One region of the Buttiauxella sp. BIGb0471 genome, then DNA from elsewhere that is predicted to be linked to it. Evidence: predicted binding sites of a transcription regulator. Region 1 holds the regulator's gene; each other region holds the start of a gene.
The links. The regulator PurR, encoded in region 1, represses purine synthesis genes. The targets are predictions, from matches to a motif close to CANGCAAACGTTTGCNTG.

Region 1 (5,384 bases):
GACACGGCAGCAGTGCCAGCAGATCGCAAATGGATGGCGCGGACACCTGGCGATTGCGGTCGATAATATTGTAAAACCGGAGCGCACGCGCCAGCTGGTGTTGGATTTCTACCGTCATTTCCCGGATATCGAGCTGCATATTTATCAGGAAGTGTTTAACGGTGTGTGGGACGCGCTGGCGGATGGGCGCGTTGAAGTTGCGATTGGCGCAACGCAGGCCATTCCTGTCGGTGGGCGTTTTGCCTTCCGGGACATGGGGACACTGAGCTGGCGTTGCGTGGTGGCTGCAAATCATCCCCTGGCGGTACAAGGCGGTACATTAAGTGATGACGACTTACGTGCCTGGCCGTCGCTGGTTCTGGAAGATACCTCGCGTTCCTTACCAAAACGTATTACCTGGCTGCTGGATAACCAGCGGCGTGTAGTGGTGCCAGACTGGGAGTCGGGTTCCGATTGCCTGAGTGCAGGTTTGTGTATCGGTATGGTGCCATTGCATATCGCCAGACCGTGGGTAGATTCTGGTAAATGGTGCGAGCTGACGCTGGATAACCCATTCCCGGATGCCGCGTGTTGCCTGACGTGGAAGCAAAATGATGCGTCACCCGCGCTAGCCTGGTTATTAGATTATCTGGGAGATAGTGAGACGATGAATCAGGAGTGGTTGCAGGAGCCTGACAGCGCTGATTCACAGAGTTAGTAGGGTGGATAAGCCGTAGGCGTCATCCACCATTTACGTCAGAACTGTCGGATGACGCTGCTGTACGACCTACGCTATTTTAGCGGCGGTAATCGCGGAACGGGCCGTCGGCTACGGAGCGGCGTTCAATCAGGCGCGGATGCACTTCAATGGACTGCGACTCTTCGCGTTTGTTGACGATTCTGTCCAGCAACATGTTAAACGCCGTTTCACCCAACGAATCTTTTGGCTGGTGAATGGTGGTCAGGGCTGGCGAGAAGAAACGGGCGTTACGCACGTTATCGTAGCCAATAATTGAAATATCCTGCGGCACACGCAGACCCATTTCATCAGCGGCACAAATCGCGCCCATTGCCATAATATCCCCGCCACAGAATACTGCCGTTGGACGATGAGACTGGCCGAGGATCTGCTGCATCGCACGGTAGCCAGACTCTGGCTCAAAGTCGCCCTGAACAATCCAGTTTTCTGGAATGGCGATACCGGCTTCTTCCAGCGCTTTCATAAAGCCTGCATGACGACCGCCGCCGGTGTTACGTTCCATTTGGCCCGGAATGGCGCCAATTTCACGGTGGCCACGTTCAATCAAATAACGCCCGGCCAGATAACCGCCGTGGAACGCGTTATCGACCACAGAGTCGGTGAAGTCTGCGCGAGCTTCGCCCCAGTCCATCACCACCATTGGGATATGGCGATATTCTTCGAGCATGGTCAGCAGTGATTCCGGATACTCAGAACACATCACCAGCAGACCATCGACGCGCTTTTGCGCCATCATTGATAAATAAGCGCGCTGTTTTTCAAAGTTGTTGTGCGCATTGCCCAGAATCAGGGTATAGCCTTTTTCAAAGCAGCTATTTTCCACGGCTTCGATGATCTCGGCGAAATAAGGGGCTTCGCTGGAAGTGGCAAGCAGACCAATCGTTTTGGTGTGATTAACTTTAAGACTGCGTGCGACGGCACTGGGTGAATAGTGCAATTCTTTGATTGCCGCCCAGACCGCATTGCGAGTCTCTTCCGCCACAAAGCGAGTTTTGTTAATCACATGTGATACGGTTGTAGTGGAAACGTTTGCGCGCTTCGCCACGTCCTTGATTGTCGCCATTAAATTTCACTCCAGGCCATATCGTAAACTCCTGATAACTAATATGTTAAACGTTTGCGTACACTGACTCCTGAGGCAACGTTTGGGTTGCGGGTATGCCGGGATTGCGACATAAAACGGAAGGAGGGCATAGAATTGATGGTACGCAATAAATTAGCGAGGGATTTTGGCCTATCCGGAAGAAAAGTGGAAGAGGGAAAAGCGATATCAGGTTAAAACCAGGAGGATTTTTATTTCTGGTTGTGGGAAAATCACTCTGACACACCGATTGTAAGGTAATTAAAAGGAGTTTATTGATGAGTACAGATTTGAAATTTTCAATCACCACAACGGTTATTGTTCTGGCACTGATCGTATGTGGCGCGCTAACCGCCGTACTGCACTGATTAAAATGGGCCGCAATCGCGGCCCATATCATTTAGGTATTACGCTGCCAGATTCTTCGCAACAAATTCCCAGTTTACCAGCGCCCAGAAATGCTCAAGGTAGCCTGCACGAGCATTACGGTAGTCGATGTAGTAAGCATGTTCCCATACGTCTACCGTCAACAGCGGTTTTGCCGCAGTGGTCAGCGGGGTGCCGGCATTAGACGTTGAAACGATAGCTAATGCGCCATCTTCTTGCTTAACCAGCCAGGTCCAACCCGCGCCAAAGTTTTTGATAGCCGCGTCGGTAAACTGCTGTTTGAACTCAGCAAAGCTACCGAAAGATTTATTGATGGCTTCCAGCAGTGCGCCTGTTGGCTCGCCACCTGCGTTTGGTGCCAGGCAATTCCAGTAGAATGTGTGGTTCCACACCTGTGCTGCGTTGTTGAATACGCCGCCGTCTGAAGTACGAACGATCTCTTCCAGAGTTTTACCTTCAAGCGCGGTGCCCTTAACCAGATTGTTCAGGTTAGTGACGTAGGCTTGATGGTGCTTACCGTAATGGTATTCCAGCGTTTCGGCAGAGATGTGTGGGGCTAAAGCATCTTTCGCATATGGTAGTGCAGGTAATTCGAACGACATTGCAAACTCCTTATTACCCGTCATTCTTCGAGCCGCATCGTTGACTCAAATGAGTTAGGGTATCTATTGTTAAATAAACACTTTTAGTGCGGGTTTAGGTTAACAAATTGAAAGGAAAAGCAAAAGAGAAACGCACTCACCCGTTTATGGGCAAGTGCGAGTTTTTACGAAGAGGGATTAGCGAATGGTTTTTGAGGTCATAACGCGTTTGGCACCCACATAATGGCGCTGCCAGTAATCTTCACTTAAAGACGTGATTTGAATATCGCGACCCGTGCGAGGTGACTGGATGAATTTGCCATTTCCAACATACACGCCAACGTGATCAGCGGTGCCGCGACCACGGGTGCGGAAGAAGACCAGATCGCCTGTTTCCAGTTCGCCACGGTCTACTGAAGAAGCATCACGCAGATGATACATCTCGTTCGCGGTGCGCGGAATGCGGAATTTCACCAGATCTTTATAAGCGTAGTAAACCAGACCACTGCAATCGAAGCCGGTATTTGGCGACGTGCCTCCCCAGCGATACGGTTTGCCAATCTGGCCCATCAATTTATTCATTGCCGTTTTTTGTGCTTTTTGCACGCGGACTTTATGCGCCTGAGCAATAGTCGTTGGATGTTCTGCTTTAACTTTCACACAACGCGTTTTGTAACCTTTGCGAGGTTTACTGCATTTTTCGGTGAAAGTAACAGGCTGGACTTTTGCGAGCTGAGAGGATTTTTTGCGGTCGGTTTTGGCAAGACTCTTGGTTTTGGTGCTGCTGGCATTTTTAGCGGTTTTACTTTTCGCGGCAGCGGTTTCTTTTTTCTTGCTTGCGGTCCTGGTGGTGGTGCTTTTCTTGCTGGCGGTAGTGGTTTTCTGTTTACTCTTACTGCTCTTTTCTGTGCTCTTCGTTGTGGATTTCACAACGTGCGCCTTTTGCGCGACCACGGGACGAGCGTGTTCAGACGCCTGCGTCAATGGTATATACGGCAAGGTAAATAGCAGAGCACAGAGCGTGATAGATGTTTTTGTTATCCGCGCCACTCGACATTCCCCTGGTTAAAATAAATGCATGATAAATACCATCATGCCCGTGTATGATTTTGCGAAACCCGCCGATTCTAATCCATAAGGCGCAATAAAGTTAATAACCTTTTTCGATTCCTCTTCCTGTTTCGTTACCGAACGCAAAAAAAATGACCAAACTAATGGTTGTGAGGCTATTTATTGATCGTGCTTATAGTTATTTCCTGATTTGCAGCCGCGGGAAAAGTGTTATTCTTGATGCATGTTGTCCCTCCATCGCGCAGCACAGAAAAACCCTGTAAAAAATGGTGTTTTCTGGAGAGGGTGTCAATCGCTACAATGGCAGGCTAATGCCAGTACTTGGTTTGAGGAAGCAAGCAATGAGCACTATTGAAAAAATCCAACAACAGATCACCGAGAACCCAATTCTTCTTTATATGAAAGGTTCTCCGAAACTGCCTAGCTGTGGTTTCTCTGCCCAGGCTGTGCAGGCGCTGTCTGCCTGTGGCGAGCGTTTTGCATACGTTGATATTTTACAGAACCCAGACATCCGTGCTGAGCTGCCAAAATACGCAAACTGGCCGACTTTCCCGCAGCTGTGGGTTGATGGCGAGCTGGTTGGCGGCTGCGACATCATCATCGAAATGTATCAGCGTGGTGAGTTGCAATCTCTGATTAAAGAGACCGCAGCGAAGCATAAATCTGAAGAGCCAGACGCAGAGTAATTATTTGCTCATGTGTTTTGTGCTAATAAAAAAGCGACCGGTTTGGGTCGCTTTTTTTATGCTTACGATTCAGGTTCTGCCGGAAGCGGAAGAGGCCATCCACCTAAGCGTTTCCAGCGATTGACGATTTCGCAAAACAGATGTGCTGTTTGCTCGGTGTCATACAGAGCAGAGTGCGCCTGGCTGCTGTCAAACGGCATGCCCGCGGCGATGCACGCTTTGGCCAACACCGTTTGACCTAATGCCAGTCCGCTTAACGCGGCGGTATCAAAGGTGACAAACGGATGGAACGGGTTACGTTTGAGTGATGCGCGTTCTGCCGCTGCCATCATAAAGCTGTGATCGAATGTGGCGTTATGGGCGACCATAATCGCACGGTTGCATCCGCTGTCTTTGATGCCTTTACGCACCATTTTGAAAATCGCATGCAGCGCATCATATTCGCTGACGGCACCACGCAACGGGTTGTGCGGGTCGATACCATTAAAGGCCAGCGCTTCAGGCTGAAGGATGGCACCCTCAAACGGTTCGACATGGAAATGCAGGGTTTCATCCGGCGATAACCAGCCGTCTTGATCCATCTTTAAAGTGATGGCTGCGACTTCCAGTAAAGCATCGGTTTTCGCGTTGAAGCCAGCAGTTTCTACATCAATGACTACCGGATAAAAACCACGAAAACGGTCGCACAGGCTATGCAGTTGCGTGTTGTCAGACATCAGGATCTCTTAATACGGGGAAAAAGCAGCGCGCATTATGGCAAATTTTAGGGAGGGTTGCAGTAGCGGGCGCAAAAATGCCCGCTACTCGGGTATTAGTGACCCAGACCTTTGCCAGCGTCT
Region 2 (5,384 bases), 930 kb from region 1:
TATTATGAAACTTGAAGGAATTAATTATTCAAAGATGGTGGAAAAGTCCGGCTCACAGGTTCGCGAAAGCCAATACTCGCAATCTTTGCTGTCCGTTACCGGAAAAGTGATGGTCTATCTGTTAGGCTTTCTGATAGCGGTAATCGCCAGTTTGATATTTACGTGATAACGATCCAGAGGAGTAACGTTTGGCAACTCAGAGTGAGCGTCGGGTAGTATTTTTCGATTTAGATGGCACGCTGCATCAGCAGGATATGTTCGGCAGCTTCTTGCGCTATCTGTTGCGCCATCTGCCCCTCAATCTGTTACTTGTCATTCCGCTTTTGCCGGTGATAGGGGGGGCATTGCTGATTAAAGGACGCGCCGCTCGTTGGCCGATGAGCCTGTTATTGTGGGGAGCAACCTTTGGTCATAGCGAAACACGCCTCAAACAGCTGGAAACGAACTTCGTTGCCTGGTTCCGTGGACGCGTCACTGCCTTCCCGATAGTCCAGCAGCGTCTGACGGATTACCTGACCAGTTCAGATGCCGATGTCTGGTTAATCACGGGTTCACCGCAACCGCTTGTTCAGCAAGTTTATTTCGACACGCCGTGGCTACCGAAAGTTAAGCTAATTGCCAGCCAGATTGAACGCTCGCATGGAGGGTGGGTGCTCACATTGCGCTGTCTTGGGCATGAGAAAGTGGCGCAACTGGAACAAAAAATTGGCACGCCGCTACAGCTTTACAGTGGTTATAGCGACAGCAACCAGGATAACCCGCTGCTCTATTTTTGCCAGCACCGCTGGCGCGTCACACCGCTTGGGCAGTTGCAGCAGTTGGAATAATATCCTTCATACTTCAAGTTATAGGTGCGTCGAGTGTGTATAATGCGCGCCCGAATATAGCCGTGCCCGGAGAATCCCGTGTCAGAAAGTGAATTTACCCATGAATACTGGATGCGTCATGCGTTAGTACTCGCTCGTCGTGCATGGGATGAAGGTGAAGTTCCGGTTGGGGCGGTGCTGGTTCATAACAACCAGGTGATTGGCGAAGGCTGGAATCGCCCGATTGGCCGACACGATCCCACGGCTCATGCTGAAATCATGGCGCTGCGCCAGGGTGGGGTTGTTTTGCAAAACTACCGTCTGCTGGACACCACGCTTTATGTCACCCTCGAGCCATGCGTCATGTGTGCTGGAGCCATGGTTCACGGGCGTATAGGCAACCTGGTATTTGGTGCGCGTGATGCCAAAACGGGTGCGATTGGTTCTTTAATGGATGTACTCAGACACCCTGGCATGAACCACCAGGTTACTGTGACTGAGGGCGTGCTGGCAGAAGAGTGTTCGGCAATGCTGAGCGATTTCTTTCGAGCGCGTCGTCTTGAGAAAAAGGCCCTAAAGGAAAAGGCCCGAAGCGCGGAGTAGCCAGCTCCACAGGCGCGACGACAGGATATGCTTGCGCGTATTTTTCTTCCTGCGCTTCCTGCTTCTCTTTTTCAAGTAAATACCCTGCCAGGCTTATGTAGTACTTGCGGATATTTTCGACGTACGCATACGCCTCATGGCCACGGGCATAACCATAAGTTGTTTTGCTGTAATATTGTTTCTGGCTCAATAGAGGCAGACGAATTTTAACATCCGCCCAGCTATCCGGATTACCTTTTTGCTTCGCTGTTAGTTGGCGTGCATCCAGCATGTGGGCATAACCCATGTTGTACGCTGTCAGCGCAAACCAAATCCGCTCTTCTTCCGGCACGCTATCAGGCACTTTCGCCATCATATCTTTCAGATACTGGCTTCCGCCTGCAATGCTTTGCTCTGGATCCAGGCGGTCCGTCACACCGAGACTTTGTGCCGTGTTTTTAGTCAGCATCATCAATCCGCGCACGCCGGTTGGCGACGTAGCCTGGTTGTCCCAGTGTGATTCCTGATACGAAATTGCCGCCAGTAAACGCCAGTCTATTTCAGTGGCATATTTTTCGAATAATGGCTGAAGCTCAGGCAACACGGAATCCACGGCTTTGAGGAACGTGCGGGTATCGACATAATCAAAATCCCCAACGTGGCCAAGATATTTCTCTTCCAGGCGAGCAAAAGTCCCGTCGCTGTTCAGCTTGTTATAAAAGTCGAGAAGGGCCGCAGAAAGGCTATCATCGCCATCCAGCGCGCTAAACCACGTCACGGGCTGCTCATCAGTCACATCCAGAGCGACGGCAAGTTGCGGATGAACGCGCTGGAAAGTGCTTATCGCGACGGAATCTGCAATCGTAAAAGCGATCTTCCCGTCGACAACTTGTTGCAACAGTTCCGTGCTGCTGTGCCTTTCGTCGATACGCCAGCTCAAATCTGGGTACTTCTCTTCTTTAAGCTTTTTCAATGCATTGAGCGAGGTCACGCCTGGCGAAAGCACCAACTGGTTCTCTTTAACGCCAGCCAATGTTTTAGGGCGCGGGCTACCCATGCGATAAACCATCTGCTGTGAAACGGAATAGTAGGCTGGCCCCGCCTGGTAATGCTGGCTGCGTTGAGTGTTGTAGACCAGGCCTGCTGCAATCACATCGGCTTTGTCATTATCAATGTCATCAAACAGCTCTTGAATATTCGGACGAACGGTCACTTCCAGCTTCACGCCAAGGTAACGGGCAAATTGTTCGGCCATCTCATAATCGAGACCAATTTCTTTTCCCTGATACTGGGTATAAGTCAAAGGTGATTGAATTGTACTGACGCGCAAAACCCCCCGCGCCTGAATGGCGGCGATACGGTTTTCGGCTTGTCCGAACCAGGGAATGGAGGGCCAGAGCGCCACTGCCAGCAACACGGTTACGGCACCGATAAGCAGATAATTAATCTTAAATCTTTTCAAATAGTTAATCTGCAACGAGGCGTAGAGTTTTCGCTAACAACAGGCTTCAAAAGTGGAGGTGCTCCCAAAAGGTGTGGCGCATTTTGCTTAACAAAACGCCACTGTGCAACATATTCAACATTTCTGATTAAATTTCCATCAGTGAAAACTAATGCGTTTATTTATACGCAAACGGTTTCGTCATGGCGGCGGATTCTCTATAATGGCGCCCGTTTTCCCCTTGCGCCCACTGAAGCGTCCCCCTGGCGTTTCGAAGACGAGAGATCTTTGATGATGGAAATTCTGCGTGGTTCGCCCGCTTTATCGGCATTTCGTATTAACAAATTACTGGCCCGCTTTAATGACGCCAACCTTCCGGTCAGCGACATTTATGCCGAGTATATTCACTTTGCCGATCTCGAGGCGCCGCTGACGGCTGAAGAGCACGCCCGCCTGCAACGGTTGTTGAAATATGGTCCAACCCTTGCCGACCACGCCCCGACTGGCAACCTGATTCTGGTTACGCCGCGTCCTGGTACCATCTCACCCTGGTCCTCCAAAGCCACCGATATTGCCCACAACTGCGATCTGGCCAAAGTTAAGCGCCTTGAACGCGGCGTGGCGTATTACATCACTGCCAGCACATTGACCGATGCACAGCGCCAGGAAGTTGCCGCGTTGCTGCACGACCGCATGATGGAAAGCGTGTTTGGTGCGCTGGACGATGCGCAGCAACTGTTCTCTCATCACACGCCTGCCCCAGTGCAAAGCGTTGACCTGTTAACGCAGGGCCGCGAAGCGCTGGTTGAAGCCAACATCCGTTTAGGGCTGGCTTTAGCAGAAGATGAAATCGACTACTTGCAGGATGCGTTCACCAAACTGGGGCGCAACCCGAATGACATCGAGCTGTATATGTTCGCGCAGGCTAACTCCGAACATTGCCGCCATAAGATTTTTAACGCCGACTGGATTATTGACGGCGTGGAACAGCCTAAATCGCTGTTCAAAATGATTAAAAACACCTTTGAGAAAACGCCTGACTACGTGTTATCGGCTTATAAAGATAACGCCGCAGTCATGGAAGGCTCACAGGTTGGGCGCTTCTTTGCCGACCACGAAGCGGGCCGTTACGACTATCACCAGGAAGACGCACATATCCTGATGAAAGTTGAAACCCACAACCACCCAACCGCGATTTCCCCGTGGCCGGGTGCGGCGACCGGTTCAGGTGGCGAAATCCGTGATGAAGGCGCAACGGGCCGTGGTGCAAAACCAAAAGCAGGTCTGGTGGGCTTCTCGGTTTCTAACTTGCGTATTCCAAGCTTTGAACAGCCATGGGAAGAAGATTTCGGCAAGCCCGATCGCATTGTGACCGCGCTGGATATCATGACCGACGGCCCTCTGGGCGGTGCGGCATTTAACAACGAATTTGGTCGTCCGGCGCTGACTGGCTACTTCCGTACCTACGAAGAGCAAGTTAACAGCCACAACGGCGTCGAACTGCGCGGCTACCACAAGCCAATCATGCTGGCGGGCGGTATCGGCAACATTCGCGCCGATCATGTGCAGAAAGGCGAAATCACCGTGGGCGCGAAACTTATCGTCCTCGGCGGTCCATCAATGAACATTGGCCTGGGCGGCGGCGCAGCTTCTTCTATGGCTTCAGGCCAGTCTGATGCGGATCTCGATTTTGCTTCCGTACAGCGCGACAACCCAGAAATGGAACGCCGTTGCCAGGAAGTCATCGACCGCTGCTGGGAGTTGGGCGATGCCAACCCGATCCTGTTTATTCACGACGTGGGCGCGGGTGGCCTTTCCAACGCCATGCCTGAGTTGGTGAGTGACGGTGGTCGCGGTGGCCGTTTTGAGCTGCGCGATATCCTGAACGATGAGCCGGGCATGAGCCCGCTGGAAGTGTGGTGTAACGAATCCCAGGAACGTTATGTTCTGGCCGTTGCTCCAGACCAGTTGCCGCTGTTTGACGAACTGTGCCGCCGTGAACGTGCGCCATATGCCGTTATCGGCGAAGCCACGGAAGAAAAACATCTGACGCTTAACGATAGCCATTTCGAAAACCAGCCGATTGATATGCCGCTGGATGTGCTGCTCGGTAAAACGCCGAAAATGGAACGCAACGTTGAAACACTGAAAGCGAAGGGCGATGCGCTGGATTGCCGTAACATCACGATTGCTGATGCAGTAAACCGTGTGCTGCATTTGCCAACGGTTGCGGAAAAAACGTTCCTCGTGACCATCGGCGACCGTTCGGTTACCGGCATGGTCGCGCGTGATCAAATGGTTGGCCCGTGGCAGATCCCGGTGGCTAACTGTGCAGTCACGACTGCAAGTCTGGATAGCTATTACGGCGAAGCGATGTCTCTGGGCGAACGTGCGCCGGTCGCGTTGCTGGACTTCGCAGCATCAGGTCGCCTGGCGGTCGGTGAAGCGTTGACCAACATTGCGGCTACGCAAATTGGTGCACTCAACCGTATTAAACTCTCAGCAAACTGGATGTCCGCAGCCGGTCATCCGGGTGAGGACGCTGGCCTGTACGA
Region 3 (5,384 bases), 710 kb from region 1:
TTCTTGCGTGAAAGAAAGTGGGCAATATCGTGTTAAATAAAAGTTACAACTCTGTCACAAGAATGAAAGATAGCAGGTCTGGTATGAGGAAAAAGCATTCGCGGTGGAAAATAGCGGATAAATGTTCTGGAAGTGATCGGGGTTACAAAAACGCCTCATAATGAGGCGCAGGGTTTTGTGATGCACCACACTGGCGCATCACGCTTATGCGCCGCTCCAGCGAGTAAACAAATCTTGTGGTAACTCAATATCGAACTGATCGATGACCCGGTTCACCGTCTGGTCGATAATGTCCTGCACGCTTTGTGGCCGATGATAAAACGCAGGCATCGGGGGCATTATCACTGCGCCCATTTCTGCAGCCTGGGTCATCAGGCGCAAATGCCCAAGATGCAGCGGCGTTTCACGCACGCAAAGCACCAACGGGCGACGCTCTTTGAGCACGACATCCGCTGCACGCGTTAACAAGCCATCTGTATAGCTGTGAACAATGCCAGAAAGGGTTTTGATTGAACAAGGCAATATCACCATGCCGTGTGTCTTAAAAGAGCCAGAAGAAAGGCTGGCGGCGATATCACGCGAGTCGTGAACCACATCGGCAAAGGCCTGAACTTCTCGTAAGGAAATATCGGTTTCCAGCGCGAGTGTCTGGCGGGCTGCATTGCTCAGGATAAGATGCGTTTCGATGTCCGGTAATTGTTGCAGTACCTGAAGCAGTCGCACACCGTAAGTTGCGCCACTGGCACCTGAAATCCCAACAATTAACCGTTTCATATTTTTCATTCGCCCGAGGAGTTTATCTGGGCTGACTTTGCCGCAAGATGGGCAGGGATGCAAGAAATGGTAACCCTCTCCTTCCGGGAGAGGGTTACGGTGAGGATGGCTTTAACCCTCGTTGTGCATCTCTAAGTTTTCAACTTCGTTCTGACGGGCAATCGCTTGTGAATCGTCATTACGCAGTGACTCAAGATACTCAAGGTATTCGTGATCCACATCTTTGGTCACATAGATACCGTTGAACACCGAGCATTCAAACTGCGTGATATCCGGATTCTCAACGCGAACCGCTTCAATCAGATCGTTCAGATCCTGGAAAATCAGACCATCGGCACCAATCAACTGACGGATCTCGTCAACTTCACGGCCATGAGCAATCAGTTCGTTAGCACTTGGCATATCGATGCCGTACACATTCGGGAAACGAATTTCCGGTGCCGCTGACGCGAGGTAAACTTTCTTCGCACCGGCCTCACGTGCCATCTCGATAATTTGCTCAGAAGTGGTGCCGCGCACGATGGAGTCATCCACCAGCAGCACGTTCTTATCGCGGAACTCAGCGCGGTTAGCATTCAGTTTACGACGCACAGATTTACGACGCAGTTGCTGGCCTGGCATGATGAACGTGCGGCCTACGTAGCGGTTTTTCACAAAACCCTGACGGTACGGCTTGTCGAGAATACGGGCGATTTCCAGCGCGATATCGCAGGATGTTTCTGGAATCGGGATAACCACGTCGATATCCAAATCTTCCCATTCGCGAGCAATTTTCTCACCGAGCTTTTTACCCATTTCAACGCGGGCGCTGTAAACGGAAATTTTGTCGATGAACGAGTCCGGGCGCGCAAAGTAAACGTACTCGAACAGGCATGGATTGCTGGTCGGGTTGTCAGCACACTGGCGTGTGAACAACTGGCCTTTTTCGGTGATGTACACCGCTTCGCCCGGCGCAACATCGCGCAGGAACTCAAAGCCCAGCGTATCAAGGGCGACGCTTTCGGAGGCCACCATATATTCGGTGCGGCCATCATTCAAATCGCGCTTGCCCATCACCAACGGACGAATACCGTTAGGGTCGCGGAACGCCACCATACCGTGGCCGATAATCATCGCGACACAAGCGTACGCACCACGAATCTGGCGGTTGGTTGCGGCAATCGCGGCGAAAATGTTGTCTGCTTCCAGCGGATAGTTGCGGAAGTTATCCAGCTCGCTGGCAAAAACATTGAGCAGGATTTCAGAATCGGAAGTGGTGTTAATGTGACGACGCTTTTCTTCGAACAACTTTTGGCGCAGTTCGTGGGCGTTAGTCAGATTGCCGTTGTGTGCAAGAGTAATGCCGTACGGAGAGTTAACGTAGAAAGGTTGGGCTTCAGAAGCGCTAGAGCTACCCGCAGTCGGGTAACGTACGTGGCCGATACCCATGTTTCCCTGCAAGCGTTGCATGTGAATGGCACCGAACACATCGCTCACCAGCCCATTGGCTTTACGCAGACGAAAACAATTTAAGGCATCAATGGTGACGATGCCTGCGGCATCCTGCCCACGGTGTTGAAGCACCGTTAACGCGTCATAGATAGACTGGTTTACCGGCATAAAACCGGCGATACCGACAATACCGCACATGTTGTCTTTTCCTCATTAAGCCACAACCCCTGCCTTATGGCCGGGGCAAGAAACTTGACGAGCTTTGCAGATAGTCAAAAAACCATCTGATGATGAAACTGAATTGCGGGATAAGCTGCGACTTTTGCCAGTCGTCACTCTTGGAAAAACCAGTGAACGTATCAAGAAAGAACAGAATGGCGGCGACGATCAGTGCTCCACGTAACGCACCAAAGCAAATCCCCAACACCCTGTCTGTACCCGACAGGCCGGTTTTCTCAACCAGCGCGCTAATCACATAATTGACTATCGCACCGACGATGAGTGTCGCGATAAACAGTATCGCGATAGCTATTCCATTACGTACCAGTTCGTCTTCAAAGCCAGTGAACCAGACAGAAAGGTAAGTGTAGTAATGACTGGCGACAAAGAAAGCACAGCCCCAGGTTACTAGCGATAACGCTTCACGCACAAACCCACGAATAACACTAATCAGAGCCGAAAAGCCGATGACCGCAATGATGGCGTAATCTATCCAAACCATGAACAAATCCCACGACAAATCGCCCTGACGTCCAGTTCGGGGCGCATTCTAACAGAAAAAGAAAACGTTTGCGTAGGGATTTCCTTCCCTCGCGTAAATAAATAATGGCGTTGAAAAAATGCTCAACGCCATTAAAAATTTGCCCTAAATCCCGCCTATGCGGGTTTATCTGGCCGTGTAAGTCATCACCACACCATTCAGCCCGGAAAGCGAATTTAGCTCGCCCAATGAAGACTTAAGTTTGTCTTTCGAGGCATCCGGCCCTACCAGAATTCGGGTGACTTTACCCTGAACTGGCGTTGACGGTGAGGTATAAGCACGGAACCCAGCGCCGCGTAGTTTACCAACAATTTCATTCACTTTGTCGGCATTCTTCAAGGCACCCAGTTGCACGACGTAAGCTTTGCCGGTCGGTGCTTGCTCGGCAGTTTCTTGCTTCGCTGGTTTTGCAGGCTCCGGAGGCTGTTCGTTCATCATTGCCAGACGTTCTTCGGTTTGATCAACGGAAGCTTTGCTCTGTGGTTTTTCAACCGGCTTAGGTTTTGGTTTCTCAGCCACAGGTTTTGGCTTCGGCTGCTCACGGCTGACAGGCACTTCATCAATACCCGCAGCTCCGTCCCCAGGCAAAGAAGCGATATCAAGTCCAGGTGCTGCCGCTGTGCCTGCTCTCACCTCTTCGGCCGCCCCTTCAGGGGGTTGCGAAGGCAGTGCCTGAGTCGCGGCAGGCAGCATGTCTGGCTCATCGGTGTCACCCGGTTTTGGAACCAAAGGAATCGCTGCAAACTCGTCCTGATAATGCTTTTTCTGACCATCAAGCAGCCCTGGCAGGATAATGACCCCCAGTGCGACCAGAATAATGGTTCCGACTAATCGATTTTGAAACTTACTCGCCACCTGCTTTCTCCGCGTCCAACGCTTCCATTACGTGGGCTACTGTATGAAATGAACCACACACCAGCACGGTATCATTTTCTGTGGCGGCCTTCATTGCGGCACGCCAGGCTTGCTCCACACTGCCATAGACTTCGCCCTGACCGAGATGTTCAATCAGTTGTTCCGCCGTGGCACCGCGTGGGCCTTCTAATGGAGCACAATACCAGCTATCAACCTGAGGCGACAAACATGCCAACGTGCCCGCGATGTCTTTGTCATGCAGCATCCCGATAACGGCCAACACGCGCCCGCGTTTTGGAAGTTGCTCCAGACGCCCGGCCAAATACGCCGCCGCATGAGGGTTGTGCGCCACATCAAGGATCACCAACGGCTCACGCGAAATCACCTGGAATCGCCCCGGTAACGTCGCTTCTTTAATGCCTTGAATAATAGCCTCATTGCTGACATTTAGCTCGCTGGCACGCAACGCCGCCAGTGCCGTCGCCGCATTCGGCTGCGGAACTAACGGCAACGGTAATCCGCTCAGTTCGCCCTGGCTGTCCTTGAAGCTCCAGCTATTCTCACCAACGTGATAAGACCAGTCCACGCCACGGCGCAGCAATTGAGCGCCCTTCTCCGTCGCCACATCGGCAATGGTATGCGGCATATCAGGCTCACCGACGATTGCTGGTTTCCCGCCACGGAACACACCCGCTTTTTCACGTCCTATGCTTTCACGATCTGGCCCCAGCCAGTCGGTGTGGTCCAGCGCGATACTGGTCACTACCGCCACATCGGCATCGATAATATTGGTGGCATCAAGACGCCCGCCCAGACCCACTTCAAGGATCACCACATCCACCGCCAGTTGCTTAAACAACAGTAGCGCCGACAAGGTGCTGTACTCAAAATAGGTCAGCGATGTCTCGCCACGCGCGGCTTCAATTTGTGCAAATGCCGCCGTGTGGTATGCCTCGTCCAGCTCTTCACTTTGCACGCGCACACGCTCGGTGTAACGCACCAGATGCGGCGAGCTATAAACACCGACGCTGTAACCAGCCGCCATCAACACCCTTTCCAGGGTACGGCAGGTTGTGCCTTTGCCGTTGGTTCCCGCCACGGTAAACACCGTTGGCGCGGGGTTCAGCACATCAAGCGTTGCGGCAACTTTTTTTACGCGCTCAAGGCCAAGCTCGATGGTTTTAGAATGGAGGTTTTCCAGATAACAAAGCCACGTGGCCAGGGGCGACGTGGCTTGAGGAGTTTGAGTTTTTTCCATGATGCCCGCTCTACGCTACGGTTCAAGAAAAAGGGCAGGACCTGTTTGGCCTGCCCTTATTAACTATCAGGCCTCGTGACCTTCTTCCGGTGCGGCCGGAACCACAATCGGTTCACGCGGCTCTTCCGGATTCGGCGCTGGCTGATTTGTCAGTTTTGCCAGAATGCTTGCCAGTTTCAGGCGCATTTCCGGGCGGCGAACGATCATGTCGATCGCCCCTTTTTCAATCAGGAACTCACTGCGCTGGAAGCCCGGCGGCAGTTTTTCACGAACGGTTTGCTCGATAACACGTGGACCCGCGAAGCC

Region 2: the regulator PurR is predicted to act here: its motif matches at 3,015-3,032, upstream of purL (phosphoribosylformylglycinamidine synthase).
Region 3: the regulator PurR is predicted to act here: its motif matches at 2,984-3,001, upstream of cvpA (colicin V production protein).

Annotation. Positions count from the first base shown of each region.
Region 1 covers NZ_JANUEU010000001.1:952,381-957,764, forward strand. The annotation lists gene punR (DNA-binding transcriptional activator PunR) at 1-697, shown strand, start outside; gene purR (HTH-type transcriptional repressor PurR) at 777-1,802, opposite strand; gene M2371_RS04460 (YnhF family membrane protein) at 2,099-2,188, shown strand; gene sodB (superoxide dismutase [Fe]) at 2,228-2,809, opposite strand; gene M2371_RS04470 (C40 family peptidase) at 2,987-3,838, opposite strand; gene M2371_RS04475 (Grx4 family monothiol glutaredoxin) at 4,201-4,545, shown strand; gene rnt (ribonuclease T) at 4,608-5,261, opposite strand; gene gloA (lactoylglutathione lyase) at 5,357-5,384, opposite strand, start outside.
Region 2 covers NZ_JANUEU010000001.1:25,280-30,663, forward strand. The annotation lists gene yfhb (phosphatidylglycerophosphatase C) at 189-827, shown strand; gene tadA (tRNA adenosine(34) deaminase TadA) at 939-1,409, shown strand; gene mltF (membrane-bound lytic murein transglycosylase MltF) at 1,294-2,850, opposite strand; gene purL (phosphoribosylformylglycinamidine synthase) at 3,121-5,384, shown strand, end outside.
Region 3 covers NZ_JANUEU010000001.1:241,132-246,515, reverse strand. The annotation lists gene M2371_RS01155 (UbiX family flavin prenyltransferase) at 205-774, opposite strand; gene purF (amidophosphoribosyltransferase) at 886-2,403, opposite strand; gene cvpA (colicin V production protein) at 2,438-2,926, opposite strand; gene dedD (cell division protein DedD) at 3,092-3,820, opposite strand; gene folC (bifunctional tetrahydrofolate synthase/dihydrofolate synthase) at 3,810-5,078, opposite strand; gene accD (acetyl-CoA carboxylase, carboxyltransferase subunit beta) at 5,145-5,384, opposite strand, start outside.